DNA from 4 places in the Kosakonia sp. MUSA4 genome. Region 4 is predicted to be linked to each of the others. Evidence: predicted binding sites of a transcription regulator. Region 4 holds the regulator's gene; each other region holds the start of a gene.
The links. The regulator Fur, encoded in region 4, represses iron uptake genes when iron is present. The targets are predictions, from matches to a motif close to ATAATAATGAGAACNACTATCAA.
Positions count from the first base shown of each region.

Region 1: ftnA (non-heme ferritin) is a predicted target of Fur. The motif match lies at 4,056-4,078, and genes of this name have one in related genera.
Region 2: fes (enterochelin esterase) is a predicted target of Fur. The motif match lies at 4,578-4,600, and genes of this name have one in related genera.
Region 3: C0557_RS17580 (Nramp family divalent metal transporter) is a predicted target of Fur. The motif match lies at 3,664-3,686, and genes of this name have one in related genera.

Region 1 covers NZ_CP025697.1:3,138,404-3,144,158, reverse strand. Annotated here, with positions in the region: gene uvrC (excinuclease ABC subunit UvrC) at 1-247, shown strand, start outside; gene pgsA (CDP-diacylglycerol--glycerol-3-phosphate 3-phosphatidyltransferase) at 304-852, shown strand; tRNA gene C0557_RS14920 (tRNA-Gly) at 1,002-1,077, shown strand; tRNA gene C0557_RS14915 (tRNA-Cys) at 1,132-1,205, shown strand; tRNA gene C0557_RS14910 (tRNA-Leu) at 1,218-1,304, shown strand; gene tyrP (tyrosine transporter TyrP) at 1,546-2,757, opposite strand; gene C0557_RS14900 (YecH family metal-binding protein) at 3,134-3,373, shown strand; gene ftnA (non-heme ferritin) at 3,414-3,911, opposite strand; gene yecR (YecR family lipoprotein) at 4,115-4,444, opposite strand; gene C0557_RS14885 (RpiB/LacA/LacB family sugar-phosphate isomerase) at 4,689-5,327, shown strand; gene C0557_RS14880 (MFS transporter) at 5,367-5,755, opposite strand, start outside.
Region 2 covers NZ_CP025697.1:1,319,102-1,324,856, reverse strand. Annotated here, with positions in the region: gene entF (enterobactin non-ribosomal peptide synthetase EntF) at 1-3,068, opposite strand, end outside; gene C0557_RS06270 (MbtH family NRPS accessory protein) at 3,065-3,283, opposite strand; gene fes (enterochelin esterase) at 3,311-4,519, opposite strand; gene C0557_RS06260 (TonB-dependent siderophore receptor) at 4,773-5,755, shown strand, end outside.
Region 3 covers NZ_CP025697.1:3,735,623-3,741,377, reverse strand. Annotated here, with positions in the region: gene C0557_RS17590 (EAL domain-containing protein) at 1-2,140, shown strand, start outside; gene C0557_RS17585 (NupC/NupG family nucleoside CNT transporter) at 2,184-3,371, opposite strand; gene C0557_RS17580 (Nramp family divalent metal transporter) at 3,726-4,964, shown strand; gene ypeC (DUF2502 domain-containing protein YpeC) at 5,042-5,362, opposite strand; gene mgrA (L-glyceraldehyde 3-phosphate reductase) at 5,485-5,755, opposite strand, start outside.
Region 4 covers NZ_CP025697.1:1,442,373-1,448,127, reverse strand. Annotated here, with positions in the region: gene pgm (phosphoglucomutase (alpha-D-glucose-1,6-bisphosphate-dependent)) at 1-974, opposite strand, end outside; gene seqA (replication initiation negative regulator SeqA) at 999-1,553, opposite strand; gene ybfF (esterase) at 1,736-2,509, shown strand; gene ybfE (LexA regulated protein) at 2,640-2,924, shown strand; gene fldA (flavodoxin FldA) at 3,088-3,618, shown strand; gene fur (ferric iron uptake transcriptional regulator) at 3,908-4,354, shown strand; gene C0557_RS06870 (beta-N-acetylhexosaminidase) at 4,461-5,755, opposite strand, start outside.

The DNA.
Region 1 (5,755 bases), 1.7 Mb from region 4:
TATTCAGCATATCCGCGATGAATCGCACGATCATGCGATCAGCGGTCACCGGAAAAAACGCGCCAAAGTGAAGAACACCAGTTCGCTGGAAACGATCGAAGGCGTGGGGCCGAAGCGTCGCCAAATGCTGCTGAAATATATGGGGGGATTACAAGGATTACTCAATGCCAGCGTTGATGAAATCTCAAAAGTGCCGGGAATCTCGCAAGGACTGGCAGAAAAGATCTTCTACTCGTTGAAACATTAGGGGCTCTGTAGCACCATAGAGCGAAAATTTACGGACAACAGACAGTTAACGCCACTATGCGATTGAATATTCCTACGTTGCTTACCCTTTTTCGCGTCATCCTGATCCCTTTTTTCGTGCTGGCGTTTTATCTTCCTTTTTACTGGTCACCGCTCGTTTGTGCGCTCATTTTTTGTGTCGCGGCGATAACCGACTGGTTTGACGGTTATCTGGCGCGCCGTTGGAATCAGAGCACCCGTTTTGGCGCCTTCCTCGATCCGGTTGCCGATAAAGTGCTGGTCGCCATCGCGATGGTGCTGGTGGCTGAACATTATCATACCTGGTGGGTTACACTGCCTGCGGCTACCATGATCGCCCGTGAGATCATTATTTCCGCTCTGCGTGAGTGGATGGCGGAGATGGGGAAACGCAGCCGCGTAGCGGTATCCTGGATCGGTAAAGTGAAAACCACCGCACAAATGATGGCGCTGGTAGGGTTGCTGTGGCGTCCAAATATCTGGGTTGAATATGCAGGCATTGCGTTGTTCTTCGTTGCTGCCGGGCTGACATTATGGTCAATGCTGCAATATCTGAACGCAGCACGCGGCGATCTGCTTGAACCTTGATCGTATCGTCGTAATTTTCAGCAAACGATCCGGGTTTTGAAAAATATCGTTGACTCAGTGCGTCAGGTAAGTAGAATGCAACGCATCGGAAGGCAGCGTAACTCGCCAGAAGATAGAAAAATCAAGTGATTAGAACAAAACTTGATAATGCGGGAATAGCTCAGTTGGTAGAGCACGACCTTGCCAAGGTCGGGGTCGCGAGTTCGAGTCTCGTTTCCCGCTCCAAATTAAAGTATCGGCTAAAACAGCGGGTGCTGGCTGAAAAGCATAGAGATTCACGGCGCGTTAGCAAAGCGGTTATGTAGCGGATTGCAAATCCGTCTAGTCCGGTTCGACTCCGGAACGCGCCTCCAATTTCTTCCCGAGCCCGGATGGTGGAATCGGTAGACACAAGGGATTTAAAATCCCTCGGCGTTCGCGCTGTGCGGGTTCAAGTCCCGCTCCGGGTACCATGGGAAAACAAGAATAAAATCAATGATAAGCAGTGTCGTGAAACCACCGAAAGGTGGTTTTTTTGTGCCTGTTTTTCAGGCTTTATAATATATCGTACTCAAGCGAAGCGATTACATCGCCTGCGAAAATATTCAAAGCGTAATTGCGTCAGAGCTTCTGAAATAAAGTCTGCTGGCTGTTTTGGTATCATCCGCTCCGCACAAAAAGCCGCGCGAGTGATTTCGCGCGGTTTTTTTAGGCTTATCCCACTTCGGGTAGCAAACCGGTGACGATTAAAAACTGGATGACGATAACTGCAATGCCACAGGCGAAAATCAGGCACAGCATGGGTTTCCCGCCGGGAACACGGTAACTGTGTTGCGAATTATGCTTCCGGCTTTGCCAGGCCAGCATTGACGGTAACAGAAGTGCCAGCACGGAAAGTGCGACACCGGCATAGCCCAGCGCCATCACAAATCCGCGCGGATAAAACAGTGCAAAGGCCAGCGGCGGCAGGAACGTAATCATTCCACTTTGCAGGCGTCCGACAGCATTGTTACGCCGCTGAAAAAGATCCGCGAGATAATCAAATAATCCCAGCGACACACCGAGAAAAGAGGTTGCCAAGGCCAGATCGGCAAACAGGTGCACTGCCAGTTCCACATGCGGCGAGGCCACCACTTCGCGCAATGCTTGCAGCAAGCCGTTTAATCCTGCCTGGCTTGCCAGCAGCCCCATAAATGTTGACGAATCAATACTGCCAAGCGTTGCGAGCTGCCAGAAAATATAGGCCACCAGCGGAATGGCGCTGCCGGTGATAAAGATCTTACGCAATTTGCGGATATCACCGCCCATATAACTGACGATGCTTGGTACGCTACCGTGAAAACCAAACGAGGTGAAGATCACCGGAATTGCCGACAGTGCCAGTCCTTTTTCCAGCGGCATGGTCAGCAAATTCGCCTGGTGAACGTGCGGCATTAACAGTGCCAGCATCACCACAAGGAAGAGGAGCTTGGCGCTGAAAAGAAAGCGGTTAAACAGATCGACAAGCGAAGTACCGGCACAAACGACACCACCGGCAACAAGCGTGAACAGCAGCACACCGGCGACTGGCGAAAGCGCAACGTTAAACCACTGGCTGATGCTGGACGCCAGCAACTCTCCGGCGCCGCTGATGTACGCTGCGGTCAGCGCGTACATTAAAAACATCATACTGAAACCTGTTATCCACTGCCCATAGCGGCCAAGATAACGTCTCGCCAGCGACCCAAGACCGGTATCGGCGGGAACATACTGATAAACCTCCAGCAAGAGCAGGGCGGTGTAACACATCACTGCCCACAGCGCGATAAGTAACACGAAAGTGGTGGCAAACCCGACGCCAGCTGCTGCCAGCGGCATTGCCAACATCCCTGCGCCGATCGTGGTGCCGGCGACGATAAAAACACTGCCAAGTGTTCGATTCTTCACGCTTTCCTCTGCAATAAAACACACTACTAGCCCAAACTGCGGCGCAGATTAAGATAATTCAGTAGTTTCGTCAAACGACCGTTACATAGTGTGTAAGGATATCTTTACGATAATTTGAGTCATCGACACAAGCGAATCCCGATGACGAAATATTTTCCCAGGAGTTAAAGGAAGATGAGTGGATTATCGAAAACATTGAGTGGTTAACCGATCTCTTCTTCGATCACAGCATCGCGTTGGAAACGGAAACTATCGCTACTTCTGGCAGGCGGTAAATAGGCTGGGCTGGCGCTGCACCAGATGCATGTAAACCTGTCTTAACGCAACATCTACAGGCAATGTTGTGTTTATGATGCATCTTTTGCGAGGAGGATTTATGGCATCAATACATGGCCACGAAGTACTGAATATGATGATTGCATCAGGCGAACATTACACCACAGAGAGCCTCGCGGCGGCCATTACCGCCCGCTTCGGGGAAACGGCGCGTTTTCATACTTGCTCGGCTGAGGGAATGACGGCGGCAGAACTGGTGACATTTTTAGCGTCGCGCGGAAAATTCATTCCGGCTGAAGAGGGTTTTTCCACTCACGAAAGTAAAATCTGCAAACATTAATAAAAACGGCGGTAAAAAGTATTATTTACCGCCTGCGTAATTAATTCTGCGTATCCAGCGTCGCCAGTTCTTTATCGATGAAATACAAACCTTCGCCGCTTTTACCCGCCAGCGTTAATTTATCGATAACCGATTTAAACAATTTCTCTTCTTCGTGCTGTTCGGCAACATACCATTGCAGGAAATTAAAGGTTGGATAATCCTGAGTGGTCATAGCAACGTGCGCCAGTTCATTAATTTTCTGCGTGATCAGTTGTTCATGTTCGTAAGTGGCGCGAAACAGCACATCCAGCGAGGCATAATCGGCAACCGGCGATTCGATAGTATTGATGCGCGGCAGGCTGCCGGTATCCGTAAGGTAGTCAAACAGACGTTGCATATGCGTCATCTCTTCCTGCGCGTGGCGGCGCAGGAAAGCCGCGGCACCTTCAAAGCTGTGGTAGCTGCACCATGCGCTCATCTGCTGATAAAGCAGGGAAGAAAACAGTTCCAGATTCATTTGTTCATTTAGTTTTTCAATCATCTCTGCTTTTAACATGGCGCGGCTCCGGAAAATATAAAAATAGAATAGTAGAGCGGCCACTATAATTTGTTATTTAATTATTTGCAAAAGGTTAAATGAAAAATGATTTATTAACGAAGTGAATGAGAATAACACGCATTGCAGTGGTTAATTAAATAAATGAGAATTGTTTTGATTATTAATAAATGTGCAGGCCAGCATGATTGCTGGCCCGGAAATTACCAACTGCCCGTGGTATGGGAAAAGGCCATGCCGCGGCACTGATATTGAATAGTGACTTTTGTATTCATGCAAACCGAACCGCTGATCAGGCTACACGTTTCGATCGGTTGGCCGAAAGGTACTGCCGTAGCGTAACCCATCTGTTGGCACTGCTTGTTAGCCGTTCCTTGTGCGGTGTATTGATCGTAATTCGCGGTTTGCATCATCGACTGGTTATAGCTCAGACGCACCAGCCCACTGGTGGTATCCACACTGCTGACTTCCGCTTCTTTGGTGAGAGTGCAACCAGCAAGCAGCAGCGAAGCGGCAATAAAAATTTTCTTCATGAAATCACTCTGATTCATTTTGGCATGTTCTCATCTTAACGTGCGGATCGGAGGACAATCGGCAGAATAACCCGTGGAACTGGCGCTACTAATCGCGACGGCGAAACGACGGGGGATTGATGCAAAACTGTGAACCCGCTTTTGATTTTTAAAACCATTTTTCATTAAATTTGAAAGTATGTTTGGCAGGTAGTATGGTTTAACCAACCTTTGCTATCTGAAGCATGTTCACAGGAGATCAAAAATGAAAATTGCACTGATGATGGAAAACAGTCAGGCGGCTAAAAATGCCATCATTCTGAAAGAGCTGAAAGCCGTTGCCGATGAAAAAGATTTCCCGGTGTTTAACGTCGGCATGAGCGACGAGAATGACCATCATCTGACCTACATCCACCTGGGCATTATGGCGAGTATTCTGCTGAACGCGAAAGCTGTGGATTTTGTCGTCACCGGCTGCGGTACCGGGCAGGGTGCGCTGATGTCGCTGAACATTCATCCGGGTGTAGTGTGCGGCTACTGTATTGATCCCGCGGATGCGTTCCTGTTTGCCCAGATCAACAACGGTAATGCGTTATCGCTGCCGTTTGCGAAAGGTTTTGGCTGGGGCGCGGAACTGAACGTGCGCTTTATTTTTGAGAAAGCTTTTACTGGTCGTAAAGGGGAAGGTTATCCGCCGGAGCGTAAAGAGCCGCAGGTGCGTAATGCCGGGATCCTGAACCAGGTGAAAGCCGCGGTGGTTAAAGACAATTACCTCGATTCCCTGCGCGCCATTGACCGTGAACTGGTGAAAACGGCCGTCTCTGGCGAGCGCTTCCAGCAGTGCTTCTTTGAACACTGCCAGAACAAAGAGATTGAAGCGTTCGTTCGCGAACTACTGGCCTGATAAAAACCCGCTGCAGCTGGCCTGGCTGCGGCGGTCCCTTTACGCTTTTTTCTTCTGTGATACGGCGCTTCCGGCATCTCTGGTCAGGCGCAACGTATCAAACATGCCAACCAGGCAAATCAGCGCGATAAATACAAACGCCAGCCGGAAACTGCTCCCTTCAACGCCGGTGATATGCAGCCACTCACTGACATGTTCACCAATACGAATACCAATTGCACCAAGCGTGATACCCAGGCCGACAGCCAGTTGCGTGGCGGTACTGAACAGCGTATTGGCATAACTCATTTGTGGTGACGGAACATCGGCAAAGGCGAGGGTGCTGATGCCGGTAAACTGTACCGAGCGGAAGACACCGCCCAGGAACAGCACCACAAAGGTGAGCCAGACAGGCGTTGCCGGGGTAAGAAACGCGCAGGCCAGCAGCG
Region 2 (5,755 bases), 120 kb from region 4:
GGCCTTTGCTGCTCACGGCTGAGCTGCGCTGCCAGACGCATCGCCAGCAGCGAGTGGCCGCCGAGCGCAAAGAAATCGGCCTGCGCATCCTGCACCTCGCAGCCCAACAGCACAGCAAACGCCTGCGCCACACGTGTTTCCATCCCGGCGTTCACCGGGCGACCACGGCGTGTCGCCGCCAGTTCCGGCAATGGCAGCGCTTTGCGATCGAGTTTACCGTTCGCGCTCAGCGGCAAGGCGCTCAGTTGTAGCAGGCGCACCGGCACCATATGCGGCGGCAGTTGCCCGCGCAGTTGATCCAGCAACGTGGCGGTATCGAGCGGCAAACCGGATGCGGAAACCACATAGCCCACCAGTTGACGCGCATCGCCGCCGCTGGCCGCCGCCTGATTAAAGACGCAGGCATGAGCCACCGCCTGCACCACATCCGCCAGCGCCAGCATCGTCCGATCAATTTCGCCCAGCTCAATACGCTGGCCGCGAATTTTCAGTTGATCGTCGCTGCGTCCCAGATATTCCACCGCGCCATTTTCCAGCCAGCGCGCCACATCGCCGGTACGGTACATGCGCTCGCCGGAGGCGAACGGATCGGCGATAAAGCGGCTGGCGGTCAGATCCGCACGTCCCAGATAGCCCTGCGCCAGTTGAATACCCGTCAGATAGAGATCGCCCGCCACGCCCGGCGGCACCGGGCGCATCATGGCGTCGAGAATACGCAGCCCGGTATTCCACACCGGGAAGCCAATCGGCACGCTGTTGCCGCGCACCTGCGCCAGCGCTTCGCCATGCGCCGGATACCAGCTTACGTCCACCGCCGCTTCCGTCGGGCCATACAGGTTATGCAGCGGCGAGCCGGCCAGGAGTTGCCATTCGCGGCACAATTCCGCTGGCAGCGCTTCACCGCTACAGAACACCTGCTTCAGCGAACGACAGCACTGCTGCGCACTTTCCGGCGTCAGCGAAGCGACAAAGGCCGCCAGCATCGACGGCACGAAATGGGTCGTGGTCACGCCATATTCGGCAAAGAAAGCCTGTAACGCTTGCGGATCGCGGTGCGCTTCCGGCTCGGCCATCACCAGGCTGGCCCCGGCGATAAACGGCCACCAGAATTCCCACACCGAAACATCAAAACTGCACGGCGTTTTCTGCGCCACCACATCCTGCGCGTTCAGCGGATACTGCTCCTGCATCCACAGCAGGCGGTTGACGATGGCGGTCTGGCCGACCATCACCCCTTTCGGTCGCCCGGTCGAGCCGGAGGTGAAAATGATATACGCCGTCTGTTCCGGGCGCGCCAGATTGAGCGCGTCACTGCCCTGCGCGGCCAGCGGCTGCTGGTAGCAGAAGTGCGCCAGCCCCGGAATATCGCTAAAGCGGGCGAGTTGATCGTCTGCGGTGATCAATAACCTTGGCTGCGCATCTTCCAGCATCATCCGCAGACGCTCGTCCGGGTAGCCGGTATCCAGCGGCAGCCAGGCGGCGCCCGCTTCGACAATGCCGTGCAGCGCCAGCGTCAGGAAGACCGAGCGCGGCAACGCCACCGCGACGCTGTCACCGGGCTGCACGCCAAGCTGACGCAGATGCTGCGCCAGCGCGACAACCTGTTCGCGCATTTCGCGATAGCTGAATTGCCAGCGGGCATCGCGCAATGCAGGCGCGTCCGGGGTTTTCACCGCCTGCGCCGCCACTAAATCGCTTAAGGTGGTGGTCGGCAGCATCATGCCGGTATCGTTAATGTTTGCCAGCTGTTGCGCTTCGTGCGGGGCAAGCAGATCGGCATCGCCGCTGCGCAGCGCCGGGTTTTCGGCAAACTGCGCCAGTAATTGGCCCAGCCGCGCCACATGGCCGCGCAGCGTGGCTTCATCGTAACGGCTGCGGTTCGCCAGCACTTCAACGGCAAGGCCGCCCTCGTCATCCGGGAACAGCGCAATCTCCAGATCGTTGACCGGCCCGGTCGCCAGCGTATGCGTGGTGCCGTGAATGCCATCGACATCCAGCAGGTAGTCAAACATTTTGACGTTGAATACCGGGCCAAACAGCGGCTCATCGCCTGCGGCGCGGCCCGCATCGCGGACAATCTGCTCGGCATCGTAACGCTGATGGCGGCGCATCGCTTTCTGGCTGCCCGCCAGTTGCGTGGCCAGTTCCGCGAGGGTTTGCGCGCCATTGATATGAATGCCTAACGGCAGCACGTTCAGCACCGGTCCGGTAGCGGTTAGCGCGGCGGAACCCATGCGGCGCATAAAAATAAATCCGGCGGCGTAATCCATCCGCCCGCACAGGCGACCGAGCCATAGCGCCACCAGCGCCAGCCCCAGATCGGCAGGCTGGCTGTTCGGCAGCGCGCGGGTTAAACGGCGGAAATCATCAGCATTGAGCGCAACGTTCAGGCGCAGGATATCGGTGGTCGCCGCGCGTCCCGGCAGCGGCATTGAAGAGAGTGAAACCGGCGGCGGCAGTTCGCTGCGCTGTTTCGCCCAGAAAGCGCCATCGCGCTGCCAGCCATCGCTGTCGCGATAACGCTGATACTCTTCCGCCACTTGCGCAAACGGCGTAAAGGGGGATGACGGTGTTTCGTCGCCGCGTCGCCAGGCGCTGTAAATTGCGGCGATCTGGCGGGTAATGGCCGGGAAACTGAAACCATCGACCAGTAAATGGTGATAGCGCTGATACCAGTACCAGCGCTGCTCGCCCACGCGCAGGAGCTGATGGCAGACCAGCGGTTTGCCGCTCTCGACGCGCAGGTTTTGCGCCAGATCGGCGCGCATAATGTTCAGCGCGGCGGCATGCGCATCGCTGTAAGTGCGTAAATCGGTGATGGCGGGCAGCACAAACTGTTGCGATTCATCCACCCACTGCCAGACGTCACCGTTATCTTCCTCAAAGCGCATGCGCAGCGTATCGGCCTGCGCCATACCGGTAACAATCGTCTGCGCCAGCAGCGCGGCATCAATATCGCCCTTCAGCTCAACATAGTGTGCCACGCTCCAGGCGTTGGGCAACGACGAGAGTTTTTCCGCCATCCAGATCCCAGGCTGGGCGGCGACCAGCGGTAAACGTTGCGTCATTGGCCGCTCCTTGCTGTCACGTAGTGCGCCGGGGTTAAGCTCTGCCAGTGAGCGGCAAGCCACATATTGCAGGCATCCTGCGGATGCGGTTCGCACACCACGCGCCAGCCATCAGGCAACGCGCACTGTGCAGGCCACAAACTGTATTGCTGCTGGCTGTTTTGCAGAATATAAAACCGCCCTTGCGGATTATCGAAGGGGTTGGTGAACTCCATAGCAAACTCCTGTCATAGAAGGGCGCGTCAGCGGGCGCGGGTCAAAGGCTGCCAGAGGGTAATCAGCCCGGAAGTCAGCCCGCCGCGCCAGCAAAGCGCATCATGTCCGCCGTCAACCTGACGCCAGAAAACCGGCTGCTGTATGCGTTGTAACAGGGAAAAAAGCGCCTGATTGGCGCGAAAAATCAGCGGTTCGCGCGCGCCCGCTTCCAGCACAATGCGCAGGCCAGAGGGGTGCAGTTCACCGCGTTGAAGTTGTTGGATAAGGATGCCGTCCTGCTCTGCACCGCGATGCGGCCACCAGTAAGAACCGGACTGGCTCAGTACGCAGCCAAAACGCTGCGGCCAGTGCAGCGCGGCATAAAGTGAAGCGAGACCGCCAAAACTCTGCCCGGCCACCACCGTGTGCTCAGCACAATCGCTGAACGGCGCCAGCGCCTGCACCTGCGGCAGCAGCTCTTCCTGCACCGCCAGCCAGAAATCAGCATTGCAGGGCAGTTCGTGCGTGCGGTGCGCGTTATCAATCACATCGATCAATACATAGACCGCCGCCGGTAGTTGCCCCTCATGGGTGAGCGCGGCCAGCGCGGGCCAGACCGGCATACTCTGCGCCCAGAATTGCCCGTCGAGCAGCACCGCCAGCGGGCGTTCGGCGGCGTTTTCCTCGCCGGTGGTGTAGATCCACACGCGACGCGTATTGTTCAGCCGCTGGCTGCGCCAGCGCAGTAATTGCGGTTCATTGAAAGGGGTATCGGATGCCTGCCAGCCCGGTTGTAGCGGCGCATCGGGCATTTCCAGCGCCGAAACCGGATGACCGCGCCCGCCGCGCCAGCTTTGCGGGTTAAGCGGATCGGCAATCGCCTGCGCCAGCAGCTTGCGCCAGCCTTCGCGCAGGGCGGCGCGATCCGGTGGAGTGGCAGCAAACACAGCGGGGGAAAAGTCGTCGTGATTTTGCGAAGGCATCAGGCAATAGCTGCCCCGCCAGCACGCTTCAAGGCGAATCTCGCGGTACCAGACATCGGTACCGGCAATGCGCTCAAGCGATTGCGGCCGGGCATTTTGATGATGATCGGTCACGCCGGTGATATAGAGCCAGACCCGTTGAATGGGAGATGTGGTTTCCGTGCCTGCTGGATCTCGCCACCAAAACGTAACGCGGTATCCGCCCGCTTCCTGCACCCATTCCGGCCCCTGTTTTGACTCCCACCAGGCATCACTTCCCGTTGTTGACGTCACGTCTATTACCCCAAATATGCTGTGGAAATTTTTGCTTGCACTTCTAAATTTGTTGATAATATTATTGATAACAATTTGCATTTGCAATAGCGTATTAGCGCGCTGTGGGAAGCGCGTCTTTCACAAAAGAGGCCACCTTTGTCGATGCTACTCAGGGCTGAGCAGCTCGCTTTGTGCTGGCTCCATGATGCCGCCTCCTCTCCCCCTGGGAATGGATTAACCGGGGAAGCGGCGATGAAAAGCAGGTAAAACAATGAATAACAAAATCAAGTCCCTGACCTTATTGGTCAATCTGGGGATCTACGGTGCTGCTTTGCCCGCCATGGCGGCAGACAGCACTACCACCAGCTCCACCGCGAATGATGACACCATCGTGGTTACCGCCGCGCAGCAAAATTTGCAGGCGCCGGGCGTCTCCACCATCACCGCTGACGAAATTCGCAAAAACCCGCCAGCGCGCGACGTTTCTGAAATTATCCGTACCATGCCGGGCGTTAACTTAACCGGTAACGCCACCAGCGGTCAGCGCGGCAACAACCGCCAGATCGATATTCGCGGTATGGGCCCGGAAAACACCCTGATCCTGATTGACGGCAAACCGGTTACCAGCCGCAACTCCGTGCGCCTTGGCTGGCGCGGCGAGCGTGACAGCCGTGGCGACACCAACTGGGTGCCGCCGGAAATGATCGAGCGCATCGAAGTGATTCGCGGCCCGGCAGCGGCGCGTTACGGTAACGGCGCAGCTGGCGGCGTGGTGAATATCATCACCAAAAAAGATAAAACAAACGAATGGCACGGCGCGTGGAACACCTATTTCAACGCACCGGAACATAAAGACGAAGGTTCCACCAAACGTACCGACTTCAGCCTGAGCGGCCCGCTGGGCGGCGATGTCAGCTTCCGCCTGTACGGCAACCTGGCAAAAACCCAGGCCGACGCGTGGGATATCAACCAGGATCATCAGTCCGAACGTACCGGGATCTATGCCAACACCATGGCTGCCGGTCGTGAAGGTTCGATCAACAAAGATATCAACGGCGTGGTGCGCTGGGATTTCGCGCCGTTGCAGTCGCTGGAGTTTGAAGCCGGTTACAGCCGCCAGGGCAACCTCTACGCGGGCGATACGCAGAACACCAACAACGACAGCAGCACCAATAACTACGTGAAAGAGAACTACGGCAAAGAGACTAACCGTCTTTATCGCCAGAACTACTCTGTCACCTGGAATGGCGGCTG
Region 3 (5,755 bases), 2.3 Mb from region 4:
TTTATGCCTGGTAGCACTTCCTGTTTCTCGTTTTATTTCACCGCGCGCAGTTGTCGATGCCTCTACGCTATTTCTGGCATGGCTACCATTAAGCGTAATGCTGGCGATTATTTTTTTATTCGGCCGTCATGGGATTATTCCAATAATCATTAGCTTTGCCGTGGTGAATGAGAGCACATTTCATCTCCCGCATACGGAAGCGGTGGTATTGTTATTCTGCCAGTTATTCCCGGTACTTGCCGTCTGCGCTATTGTGCGCTGGCGGCTTGGCGTGCGCTGGCGTCACGGCATGCCAAACAGAGACATGGCGGTGCGCGTGGTGTGGCTGGGATTTGTTGCGCCTGTCGGTATTAAGGCGTCAATGTATATTGCCGGAGTCTGGTTTAACTATCCGATTAATATCTCGAATTTTTTCGGCTCCGGAACAAGTATTTTCTCAATCATTGATGTACAAAGCCTGATTTGCGCAGCGCTCATTTTTACTATGATTATCTATTATCCGTTACGGATGATAATCAATCCGCGTTTTGCCCGGACATTCTGCTATCGCAATCGCCAGCCTTTTTTATCGGCTAAAAAACGCTTATTTATGCTGGGTTGGCTGGGGGCATTAGTTGCAACCGTTATTATATTGTGCTCACCTTTTAAAACCGACTATATTGCCGGATATTTAGTGCCGATTATTTTCATCCTTTTCACACTGGGGATAAGCAGGTTAAGTTATTCATTTATTACACTTAGCTGGTCTGTTTCGGCGTTTATGTTGTTGGCTTATAACAATAACTTCCTGCAGGGTGTGAATTCCGACTACTCGCTGGCATTTGTCATGTCAGTGTTGATCAGCTTTACCATTTGCATGTTGTATATGACGCAGGTTTTTCACCGCAGTGAGTGGCTGAAAAGACGCTGGCAGTTACAGGCAATGAGCGATCCGCTGACCGGTCTGCCGAATCTTCGCGCGCTGGAAAAACAGATGGAACAACAGCCCAACGGCGTGGTGTGTTGTCTGCACATGAAAAATATGGAGTTTCTCAGCAAGCATTTCGGCATGATGATGCGCGTGCATGTGAAGCGCAGCGTTGCCCGGCAGCTACAACCCCTGTTGCAGAGTGGCGAGCGTTTTTTCCAGTTGCCCGGCAGTGAACTGTTGCTGCTGTTAAACGGGCCGGAAACGGCGGCGCGTTTACAGCATATGACCGATTATCTGAACAGTCGCCGCATCTTCTGGAACAACGTCGGCCTTGATATCGAATTTGGCGCTTCCTGGGGAGAGTTGCACGCATGCGGCGAAGCGCTACATCAGACGCTGGGGCAATTAAGCTGGCTGGCAGAGGAGGCCAGCGTCGGGCATCAGGTACTGGCGCTCACCAACAGTTTACAGACGGTAGCTGATCAGACGACGGACCGCGTCTTGCAGCTTAACAAGGTTAAACGCGCGCTGGATGAAAATGGCATTCAGCTTTATGGCCAGCCGATTGTTGATGCGCAAGGGAAGGGATACCAGGAAATTCTCACCCGGCTTATCAGCGATGGCGAACTCATTACGCCGGATCAATTTATCCCCGTTATCGCGCAGTTTAACCTCGGAACACGTTTTGACATGCTGGTGGTTGAACGCCTGTTGCAATGGATGCAGCAGCACCCACAAACTAGCCAGTATGCGCGTTTTTCAGTGAATCTGATGCCGATGACGCTGATGCAAAAAGCTTTTGCGCCGAAGTTTCTGGCGTTGTTTGAGCACTATGCGATAGCGCCGCAGACGGTGATCATCGAAATCACCGAAGAGCAGGCCTTTTCCAATTCCGAAGTCAGCATTCTTAACATCCTGCAATTGCGCCAGGCAGGGTTCAAAATTGCCATCGACGATTTCGGTACCGGTTATGCCAACTTTGAGCGCCTGAAACGGCTGCAAGCGGATATCATCAAGATCGATGGCTGCTTTGTGCGGGATATTCTCCAGGATCAGCAGGATGTGATGATTGTGAAAGCGATTTGCGAACTGGCGAAAGCAAAGTCTCTTACCGTTGTGGCGGAGTATGTGGAAAACGACGAGCAACGCGAACTGCTGCTGGAGGCGGGAGTGGATTATCTGCAAGGGTATTTATTTGGCAAGCCGCAGCCGTTGACTGCTGGCGAATAAAAAACCGGGGAATTCCCCGGTTTTTTTGTCTCTTGCGTCGCTATCAGATAACCAGCGCGGCGATGGCGGCAGAAAGCACGCTGACCAGCGTCGAGCCGTACACCAGCTTCAGACCAAAGCGGGAAACGACGTTGCCTTGCTCTTCATTCAGGCCTTTGATCGCGCCTGCGATAATGCCGATAGAGGAGAAGTTGGCGAAGGAAACGAGGAACACCGACAGGATGCCTTCAGAGCGCGGGGAGAGGTTCGCTGCGATTTTTTGCAGATCCATCATTGCCACGAATTCGTTAGACACCAGTTTGGTTGCCATGATGCTGGCGACCTGCAATGCTTCGTGCGCCGGCACACCCAGAACCCAGGCGATCGGATAGAAGATATAACCGAGAATGCCCTGGAAGGAGATGCCGAAAATAGCAGCAAACAGCGCGTTCAGGCCGGAGATCAGCGCGATAAAGCCGATCAACATTGCCGCCACGATAATCGCCACTTTAAAGCCCGCCAGAATGTATTCACCCAGCATTTCGAAGAAGCTCTGACCTTCGTGCAGTTTTGCCATCTGCAGGTTTTCTTCGCTCTCTTCAACACGGTACGGGTTGATCAGCGACAGAACAATAAAGGTGCTGAACATGTTCAGTACCAGCGCCGCCACCACATATTTCGGCTGGAGCATGGTCATGTACGCGCCGACGATGGACATGGAAACCGTTGACATTGCTGTCGCGGCCATGGTGTACATGCGGTTGCGTGACATTTTGCCGAGGATGTCTTTATAGGCGATAAAGTTTTCGGACTGACCCAGAATCAGGGAGCTGACGGCGTTAAAGGACTCCAGTTTGCCCATGCCGTTAACTTTGGAAAGCACCGTCCCGATGGCGCGAATAATAATTGGCAGCACACGAATGTGTTGCAGAATACCGATCAATGCAGAAATAAAGACGATCGGGCACAGCACTTTCAGGAAGAAGAACGCCAGGCCTTCGTCATTCATTTTACCGAAGACGAAGTTAGTGCCTTCGTTGGCAAAACCGAGCAGTTTTTCAAACATTTCGGAGAAGCCTTTCACGAAGCCAAGGCCAATATCAGAGTTCAGGAAGAACCAGGCCAGTAAAACTTCAATCACCAGCAGTTGAATAACAAAACGAATGCGGATCTTCTTGCGATCGCTGCTGAAGAGCAGGGCAAGCAGCGCCACAACAGCAAGCGCCAGGACAAAGTGCAGAACGCGGGACATATTTGCTCCAAATATGAGACGGGTAGAAATTTCGTGCACATTCTATGTAACAAGCGGAAAGAAAACGAGATCAAACACACACTATATTGATGTCCTGTGACCAGACTCAAAAATAGTGATCAAACATACATTTCTGTTATGTTAAGTAAAGGAGTGAAAAGTTGCGTTCAAATGCTACACTCTTAACATAATTCGACGATGGTTCCTGCTATCGCCGTCACCATCCTTGAGATCCGGCCCTTCTATCGTTTCTGGCTATCAGAGAAATCAGGTAAATCCATTTTAAATGAACTTGATAATCATTCTCATTTTGCTAACATGAAACATAGCAAAGGCTATATTTAGGGGCAATAAATGAACAATAGTCGCGTTGAGAATAGCAGTGGGCGTGCAGCGCGCAAGTTAAAGCTGGCGTTAATGGGGCCTGCGTTTATTGCCGCGATTGGCTACATCGATCCGGGGAATTTCGCCACCAACATCCAGGCAGGCGCCAGCTTTGGCTACCAGTTGCTGTGGGTTGTCGTGTGGGCCAATATCATGGCGATGTTGATCCAGCTACTGTCTGCCAAACTCGGTATCGCTACCGGAAAAAATCTCGCTGAGCAGATCCGCGATCACTATCCGCGTCCGCTGGTGTGGTTTTACTGGGTTCAGGCGGAAATCATCGCCATGGCAACCGATCTGGCTGAATTTATTGGCGCCGCGATCGGCTTCAAATTGATCCTTGGCGTTTCACTGCTGCAAGGCGCAGTCCTCACCGGTATTGCGACGTTCCTTATTTTGATGCTGCAACGCCGCGGGCAAAAACCGCTCGAGAAAGTCATTGGCGGGCTGTTGTTGTTTGTGGCGGCGGCATACATTGTTGAGCTGGCCTTTTCGCAGCCGAAGCTGGCGCAACTGGCGCAGGGCATTATCATCCCCAGCTTGCCGGGAACTGACGCCGTGTTCCTTGCCGCTGGTGTGCTGGGCGCAACCATCATGCCACACGTGATTTACCTGCACTCGTCGCTGACGCAGCACCTGCACCAGGGCACGCAGCACGAGCGCTACTCTGCGACAAAGTGGGATGTAGGCATTGCCATGACCATTGCCGGTTTTGTTAACCTGGCGATGATGGCGACGGCAGCGGCGGCGTTTCATTTTAACGGACATACCGGCGTGGCCGATCTCGATCAGGCTTATCTGACGCTGGAACCGCTTTTAAGCCATGCTGCGGCAACCATTTTTGGGTTGAGTCTGGTGGCGGCCGGTCTCTCCTCCACCGTAGTGGGGACGCTGGCGGGACAGGTGGTGATGCAGGGATTTGTCCGCTTCCACATTCCGCTGTGGGTGCGCCGCAGCATTACGATGATGCCGTCGTTTATCGTGATCTGGCTGGGGCTGGATCCGACCCGCATCCTGGTGATGAGCCAGGTGCTGTTGAGCTTTGGCATTGCACTGGCGCTGGTGCCGTTACTGGTCTTTACCAGCGACCGTAAATTGATGGGCGGGCTGGTAAATAGCGCGCTGGTGAAACGTACAGGCTGGTTAATTGTGGTGCTGGTGGTGAGCTTAAATGTCTGGCTGCTGGTCGGAACACTTGCGGATTTATAATGAAAATGCCCGCAGGCGTTTAGCGCTGCGGGCAGAATGTTGAATGCCGATTAGCGGGGCGCTATCCGGCACGAAAATTAGTGGTGATGGCCGCGCCCCGGGCCGCGATGATCATCACGGTCGCGCCAGCCTTCACGATAGCCGCGCTCGTAAGCGTTGTGCTTATCCCAGCCGCGATGCCAACCGCGATCGTGCCTGTACCAGCGGTCACCGCGCCATTCATAGTGACGACCCCAGTAGTCCCGGTCACGCCAGCGTCCGCCGTCCCAGTAGTTACCATAATTATCGCGATCGCCAATTTGCAATTTAATCGACGGCAACAGGGTGATTTCGCCAGCATTAGCGACCAGCGGCGCTGAAGCCATTAACACTGCTGCCAGAATCAGTGACCTGAACATACTCTTCTCCTCACGATCGGGCCGAAACGGCCTGTTACAACAATTTTACGGGGCGGCAAAACCCCATATTATTGGCGGAACTCTTAAATCGTGAATGACAGCACTTTATGCTAAAACGGTATTTATTTTGTACTGCTCAGAATTGCCTCGATCTCGGCACGTTCATCCGCAGTGAAGTGACGGTTTTCCAGCATACCAACCGCATCGTCGAGCTGGCTTATTTTGCTGGCGCCTATCAGCACTGACGTCACCTTATCATCCCGCAGCACCCAAGCCAGCGCCATCTGCGACAGCTTCTGACCACGCCGTTGCGCCAACGCATTCAACGCGCGCACGATGTCCAGTTTTTGCGTGGTGAGCTGCTCCGGGTTGAGAAAACGGCTGTCGCTGGCA
Region 4 (5,755 bases):
AGGTAGTGGTTCGGGTTCATCAGCCCGGCCGGGGTAACGATGCCGTGACGGTCGTAGTCCGGATCGTTAGCAAACGCCAGATCGAACTTGTCGCGCAGCGCCAACAGACCCGCCATCGCACATTCGGAGGAGCAATCCATACGGATCGCGCCGTCTTTATCCAGGTGCATAAAGCGGAAGGTCTGATCGACCTGATCGTTAACAATGCTCAGATCCAGCTTGTAGTACTCCGCGATGCGCTTCCAGTATTCAATACCGGAGCCGCCCAGCGGATCGACGCCCAGTTTCAGGCCCGCTTTCTGGATTGCCGCCATATCGACGATGTCCGCCAGCCCTTCAATAAAGGGCTGCACCAGATCTTTTTCTGTTACATGACCGGAGGCCAGCGCTGCATCCAGCGTAAGGCGTTTCACGCCTTTCAGGCCATCTGCCAACAGCGCATTAGCGCGGTCTTCCACCACTTTGGTAACGTTGGTATCCGCCGGGCCGCCGTTAGGCGGGTTGTACTTGATCCCGCCATCTTCTGGCGGGTTATGCGACGGGGTGATAACGATACCGTCCGCCTGCGCGCCGCCGTTTTTGTTGTGTACCAGAATGGCGTTTGAGATGGCAGGCGTCGGCGTGAAGCCGTTATTTTCCTGCACGATCACATCCACACCGTTTGCTGTCAGCACTTCCAGCACGGAAATAAACGCCGGTTCAGACAGCGCGTGAGTATCTTTACCCACATAGCACGGCCCGGTAATCCCGTTTTTTGCACGCTCTTCGGCAATCGCCTGAGCGATGGCCAGAATGTGCGGCTCGTTGAAGCTGTGGCGATGGGCACTGCCACGGTGGCCGGAAGTGCCAAATTTCACCGCATGTTCTGAATTACCGACTTCAGGTTTCAACACATAGTACTGCGCAGTAAGCTGGGCGACGTTAATCAAGTCGCCCTGTTGTGCAGGTTGACCCGCACGCGGGTGGTTAGCCATTGCCTGGTCCTTTCAATGCAAGGATTAAATTGTGCCGCAAACTTTTTCAATCAATTCCGCCGGGAACTGCATTGACTGCATGATGTGCTCAATCATGCTGCATTTACGGCCCGTATTGGTGTTGGTGATGACCCAGTAAGGGGTGTTCGGCACCTGCTTCGGTTTGGTCTGGTTGCCGTTCTGCAACAGGGTTTGCTCATTGACGGCAAAGTATACTCTTGTGCGCCCGTGCAGTGATTCAGTGGATTCCGTAAAGCCTTTGTCGTCGAGTGAATAGAGGGTAGACAGCACCATCAGGAAACGATTGACGGCCTTTTTCTGCTCGGCATATTCATCAGAGAGGAGCAGCTCACGCACAGCGCGGACTTTATCTTTTGCGGTATTAGCCGGTTTGATGCCTTCGACAGCAACAGCGGTACGCGGCTCTTTTACCGGTGCAAGAGAAGCGGCTGGCTGTGCCGGTGATACGGCGGAAAATTTCAACATACGCCGTAAAATGTCGGATGCGCTCTCGCCGATATGCTTAGTGTGGCTGGCAATATAACTGTAGAGCTCATCATCAACTTCGATCGTTTTCATCTTAATCCAGTGCTATATCTAATCTGAATACAAGTGTTGGGATTATAAAGTGAAATCTCAACAGCGGATAGCGTCAAACCAGGATGGCGGCAAAAGTAAGAGTAATTCTTAACCTTGCAGCCGGGCGGCAGAATGTTCACCATAATAACCTAACCTGCCAGAGTGAAAAAAAGAACTTTCCTATGAAATTGAACACGCGAGCGCAATCTGCACAACATCCGCACAACAATTCTCCGGTCGTCCTTGTCCACGGACTGTTTGGTAGCCTTGATAACCTCGGCGTACTGGCCCGCGAACTGGTGCAGGAGTACGACGTGGTGCAGGTTGATATGCGCAACCACGGTCTTTCTCCCCGTTCCGACGAGATGAACTACCCGGCAATGGCGCAGGATCTGCTGGATACGCTGGATGACCATCACATCGACAAAGCTATCTTTATTGGTCACTCAATGGGCGGCAAAGCCGTGATGGCGCTGTCGGCGCTGGCACCGGAACGCGTAGAAAAGCTGGTGGCGATTGATATTGCACCGGTCGATTACCACGTTCGCCGTCATGACGAGATATTTGCCGCGATCAATGCGGTCACTGACGCGCAGGTCACTACGCGCCAGCAAGCGGCTTCGCTAATGCGCGAGCATGTAAAAGAAGAAGGCGTGATCCAGTTTCTGCTGAAGTCGTTTGTTGACGGTGTATGGCGTTTCAATGTGCCGGTGTTGTGGGTGCAATATCCGCATATTGTCGGCTGGGAAACCATTCCCGCATGGCCTCATCCGGCACTGTTTGTCTGCGGCGGCAACTCCCCTTACGTTACGGAGCAGTACCGGAGCGCTTTGCTTGAACAGTTCCCGCAGGCGCGCGCGCATGTGATTGCTGGTGCCGGTCACTGGGTGCATGCGGAAAAACCTGAAGCGGTGATGCGGGCAATTAATCGTTATCTCGCTGAAAAGTCAAACTGATTAAAAAGGCGGCGACCAGTCGCCAGAACGCGTCCGCCCGTTGGCGCGCCCGTTATGCTGATGTATGATGGCGCGCTATTCAGCCCGGGCGGCAGCCCGATTGCTTGTCTTTCCCGTAGTATGCTTAAACATGGCTAAAGAACAAACGGACCGTACAACCCTGGATCTGTTCGCGAATGAGCGTCGCCCGGGACGGCCGAAGACGAATCCGCTCTCGCGTGATGAACAGTTACGCATCAACAAACGCAATCAATTAAAACGCGATAAAGTTCGTGGGCTTAAACGCGTCGAGCTAAAACTGAACGTGGAAGCCGTTGATGCGTTAAACGAACTTGCCGATGCGCGTGACATGAGCCGCAGCGAACTTATCGAAGAGATGCTGCTGGCACAGCTGAGCGCATTGCGCGGAAAGTAATTACTCCGAATCACCTCTCTTATTTTCACGTTTTCATGTGTCATACAGTGCACTCCGCGGCGATAGCTGTTTTCGCGCGCTTCTCTGTTCTGCTATGATTGCCCTTATCTGTGGGCAAAGCGCCACCATCATATTCATTAGGTTTCAAGAGGTTATTTTACTCATGGCAATTACAGGTATTTTCTTCGGCAGCGACACCGGCAACACCGAAAATATTGCGAAAATGATTCAGAGTCAGCTTGGTAAGGACGTTGCCGACGTACATGACATTGCCAAGAGCAGCAAAGAAGATATCGAAGGATATGACATTCTGCTGCTCGGCATTCCGACCTGGTATTATGGCGAAGCGCAGTGCGACTGGGATGATTTCTTCCCGACGCTGGAAGACATTGATTTTAATGGTAAGTTAGTTGCGCTGTTTGGCTGCGGCGATCAGGAAGACTATGCAGAATATTTCTGTGATGCGCTGGGTACGATCCGCGATATTATTGAGCCGCGCGGCGCGACTATCGTGGGCCATTGGCCGACTGCAGGCTACCATTTCGAAGCCTCTAAAGGGCTGGTGGATGATGGCCATTTCGTTGGTCTGGCGATTGACGAAGATCGTCAGCCAGAAATGACCGCAGAACGTGTACAAAAATGGGTTAAGCAAGTTCGCGAAGAGTTACATCTTGATGACATCATCAACGCCTGATTTTACGGCGTAATCTGTGGGTTACGTGGTATTAATAGGTAAAAGCAATGGAAATAATTGCTACAAATTTTTAACTTTTTTCTCCATCGCTGTACAATAAGCCCTGCTAAAGTGGTGTTATGAAGCACAGGAGTTGCTGGTGACACCACGTTTTAAAAGCTTACTTTACTTGAGGACTTGCAGTTTTCATTTAGCCATGGCAGTTCTATAATGAGACGCATTATCCCAGGTGCATTCCTTCTAACTTCCATTGAGGAAGTGAATCGTATAGCAACAGGACAGATTCCGCATGACTGACAACAATACCGCATTAAAGAAGGCTGGCCTGAAAGTCACGCTTCCTCGGTTAAAAATCCTGGAAGTGCTTCAGGAACCGGATAACCATCATGTCAGTGCGGAAGATTTATATAAACGACTGATCGACATGGGCGAAGAGATCGGGCTGGCGACAGTATATCGTGTACTGAACCAGTTTGATGACGCCGGCATTGTGACCCGTCATAACTTCGAAGGCGGGAAATCCGTTTTTGAACTGACTCAGCAGCATCACCACGATCACCTGATTTGCCTCGACTGCGGCAAAGTGATCGAATTCAGTGATGATTCCATCGAAGCGCGTCAGCGTGAAATCGCCGCCAAACACGGCATTCGCCTGACGAACCACAGTCTTTACCTGTACGGCCACTGCGCCGAGGGTGACTGCCGCGAAGATGAACACGCGCACGATGCGAAATAATCCCTTTTCATACTCAAGCCAGCCTTCAGGTTGGCTTTTTTTTTGCCCTTCAAAAACAAAAATGCCCGGCAGGTTTGCGCTGCCGGGCAGGTTACTTCAGCAATAATTACGCTTTCACGCTATCCACACGGCTGAAACGTTTGCCGTCCGGGCTGGCGGTGCGGATCTGCACTTCCCCGCTCACCTGCGGACGCGCTTTATCATCGTAGCGCAGCCAGTTTTTACCGCCGTCCGTAGAATATTCCACGACCATTCCCGGGAAGCTGGTATTGGCTTCCAGCTTGCCGCCGACCACGCGCGCGCCCGGTACAGGCAGGCGGTAGTTAATGCCTGCTTTGTCCAGTTTTGCCAGTTCACGATGGCCTAACAGATTTGCAAAGCGGGTCCAGTCTTTATCCAGCGCTTTTACATCGACCAGATGAGTTTCACCGCCTTTGTACTCGCGACCGGCCTGATAATCCTGTTCCCAACCGGCGCGGTGCCAGGCACGCTCTGCGACCGCAATCATGCGTGGATAAATCATGTACTCCATCTGGTTGTCGGTACGTACCACTTCACTCCACAACTGAGCAGAAAGACCATAGGCTCCAGGCCATAGTTTGTCCGATTTCGCGTTGAATGGATTGCCGTCGCGATCCAGTGAGGTTTCAGCATTTTGCGGCATGTTGTCCGGCGCAAAGCTGAAGATCTTGCGCTCATCGCTAAAGCGCGTGCCCCAGTAGTAGCCGCTTTCCGCCGGATGGACTTCGTTCGGGAAGTCGAGGTAAACATAGTCCGGGTTCGAGACAATGACGCGGAACCCTTTGTTTGCCCAGTCATTTACCGAATCGAAACCGCCCCAGTAGAGCGTATCCCAGAAGTTAACATTGACGTGATCGGTGGCAAACTCGGCGGCATTTTTAGCATCTTTCAGGCCATCCTGCCACGCCTGCATGGTGCCGATACCGTGCGCTTTCACCAGCTTGCTGACCTCAATACCAAAGTAGCTGGAAAGATGCTCAACATCTGCAACCTTACCCTCTTTGACCATAGACTGGCAGACCTGAGATTTAGCCCATGGTTTGTCCTGCTTGCTCTGATCGATGATGCCTTTGCCCGCTTCCGGTTTTTTCTGGTCGGTATAACCCGTTCCCAGATAGATGTTTTTCGCTTCGTCACCGCCAAAATGCCAGGTATTCAGCGACACACCCGCTTCTTTGTGCATTTGCTGGATTTCACCCATCACCTTATCAACGAAATTGCGTGACGAATCGAGGCACGGGTTCAGATAACCAGTGCGATTATAGAACTGTACCCCGGTGGTATTGGAGGTGTCCGTCGGATCCAGTAAACGGTACTGGTTCGCCTCTTTCTCTTTACCCTCTTTCATCAGGCGCTCATAGCGCGCTTCCATTGAGATCA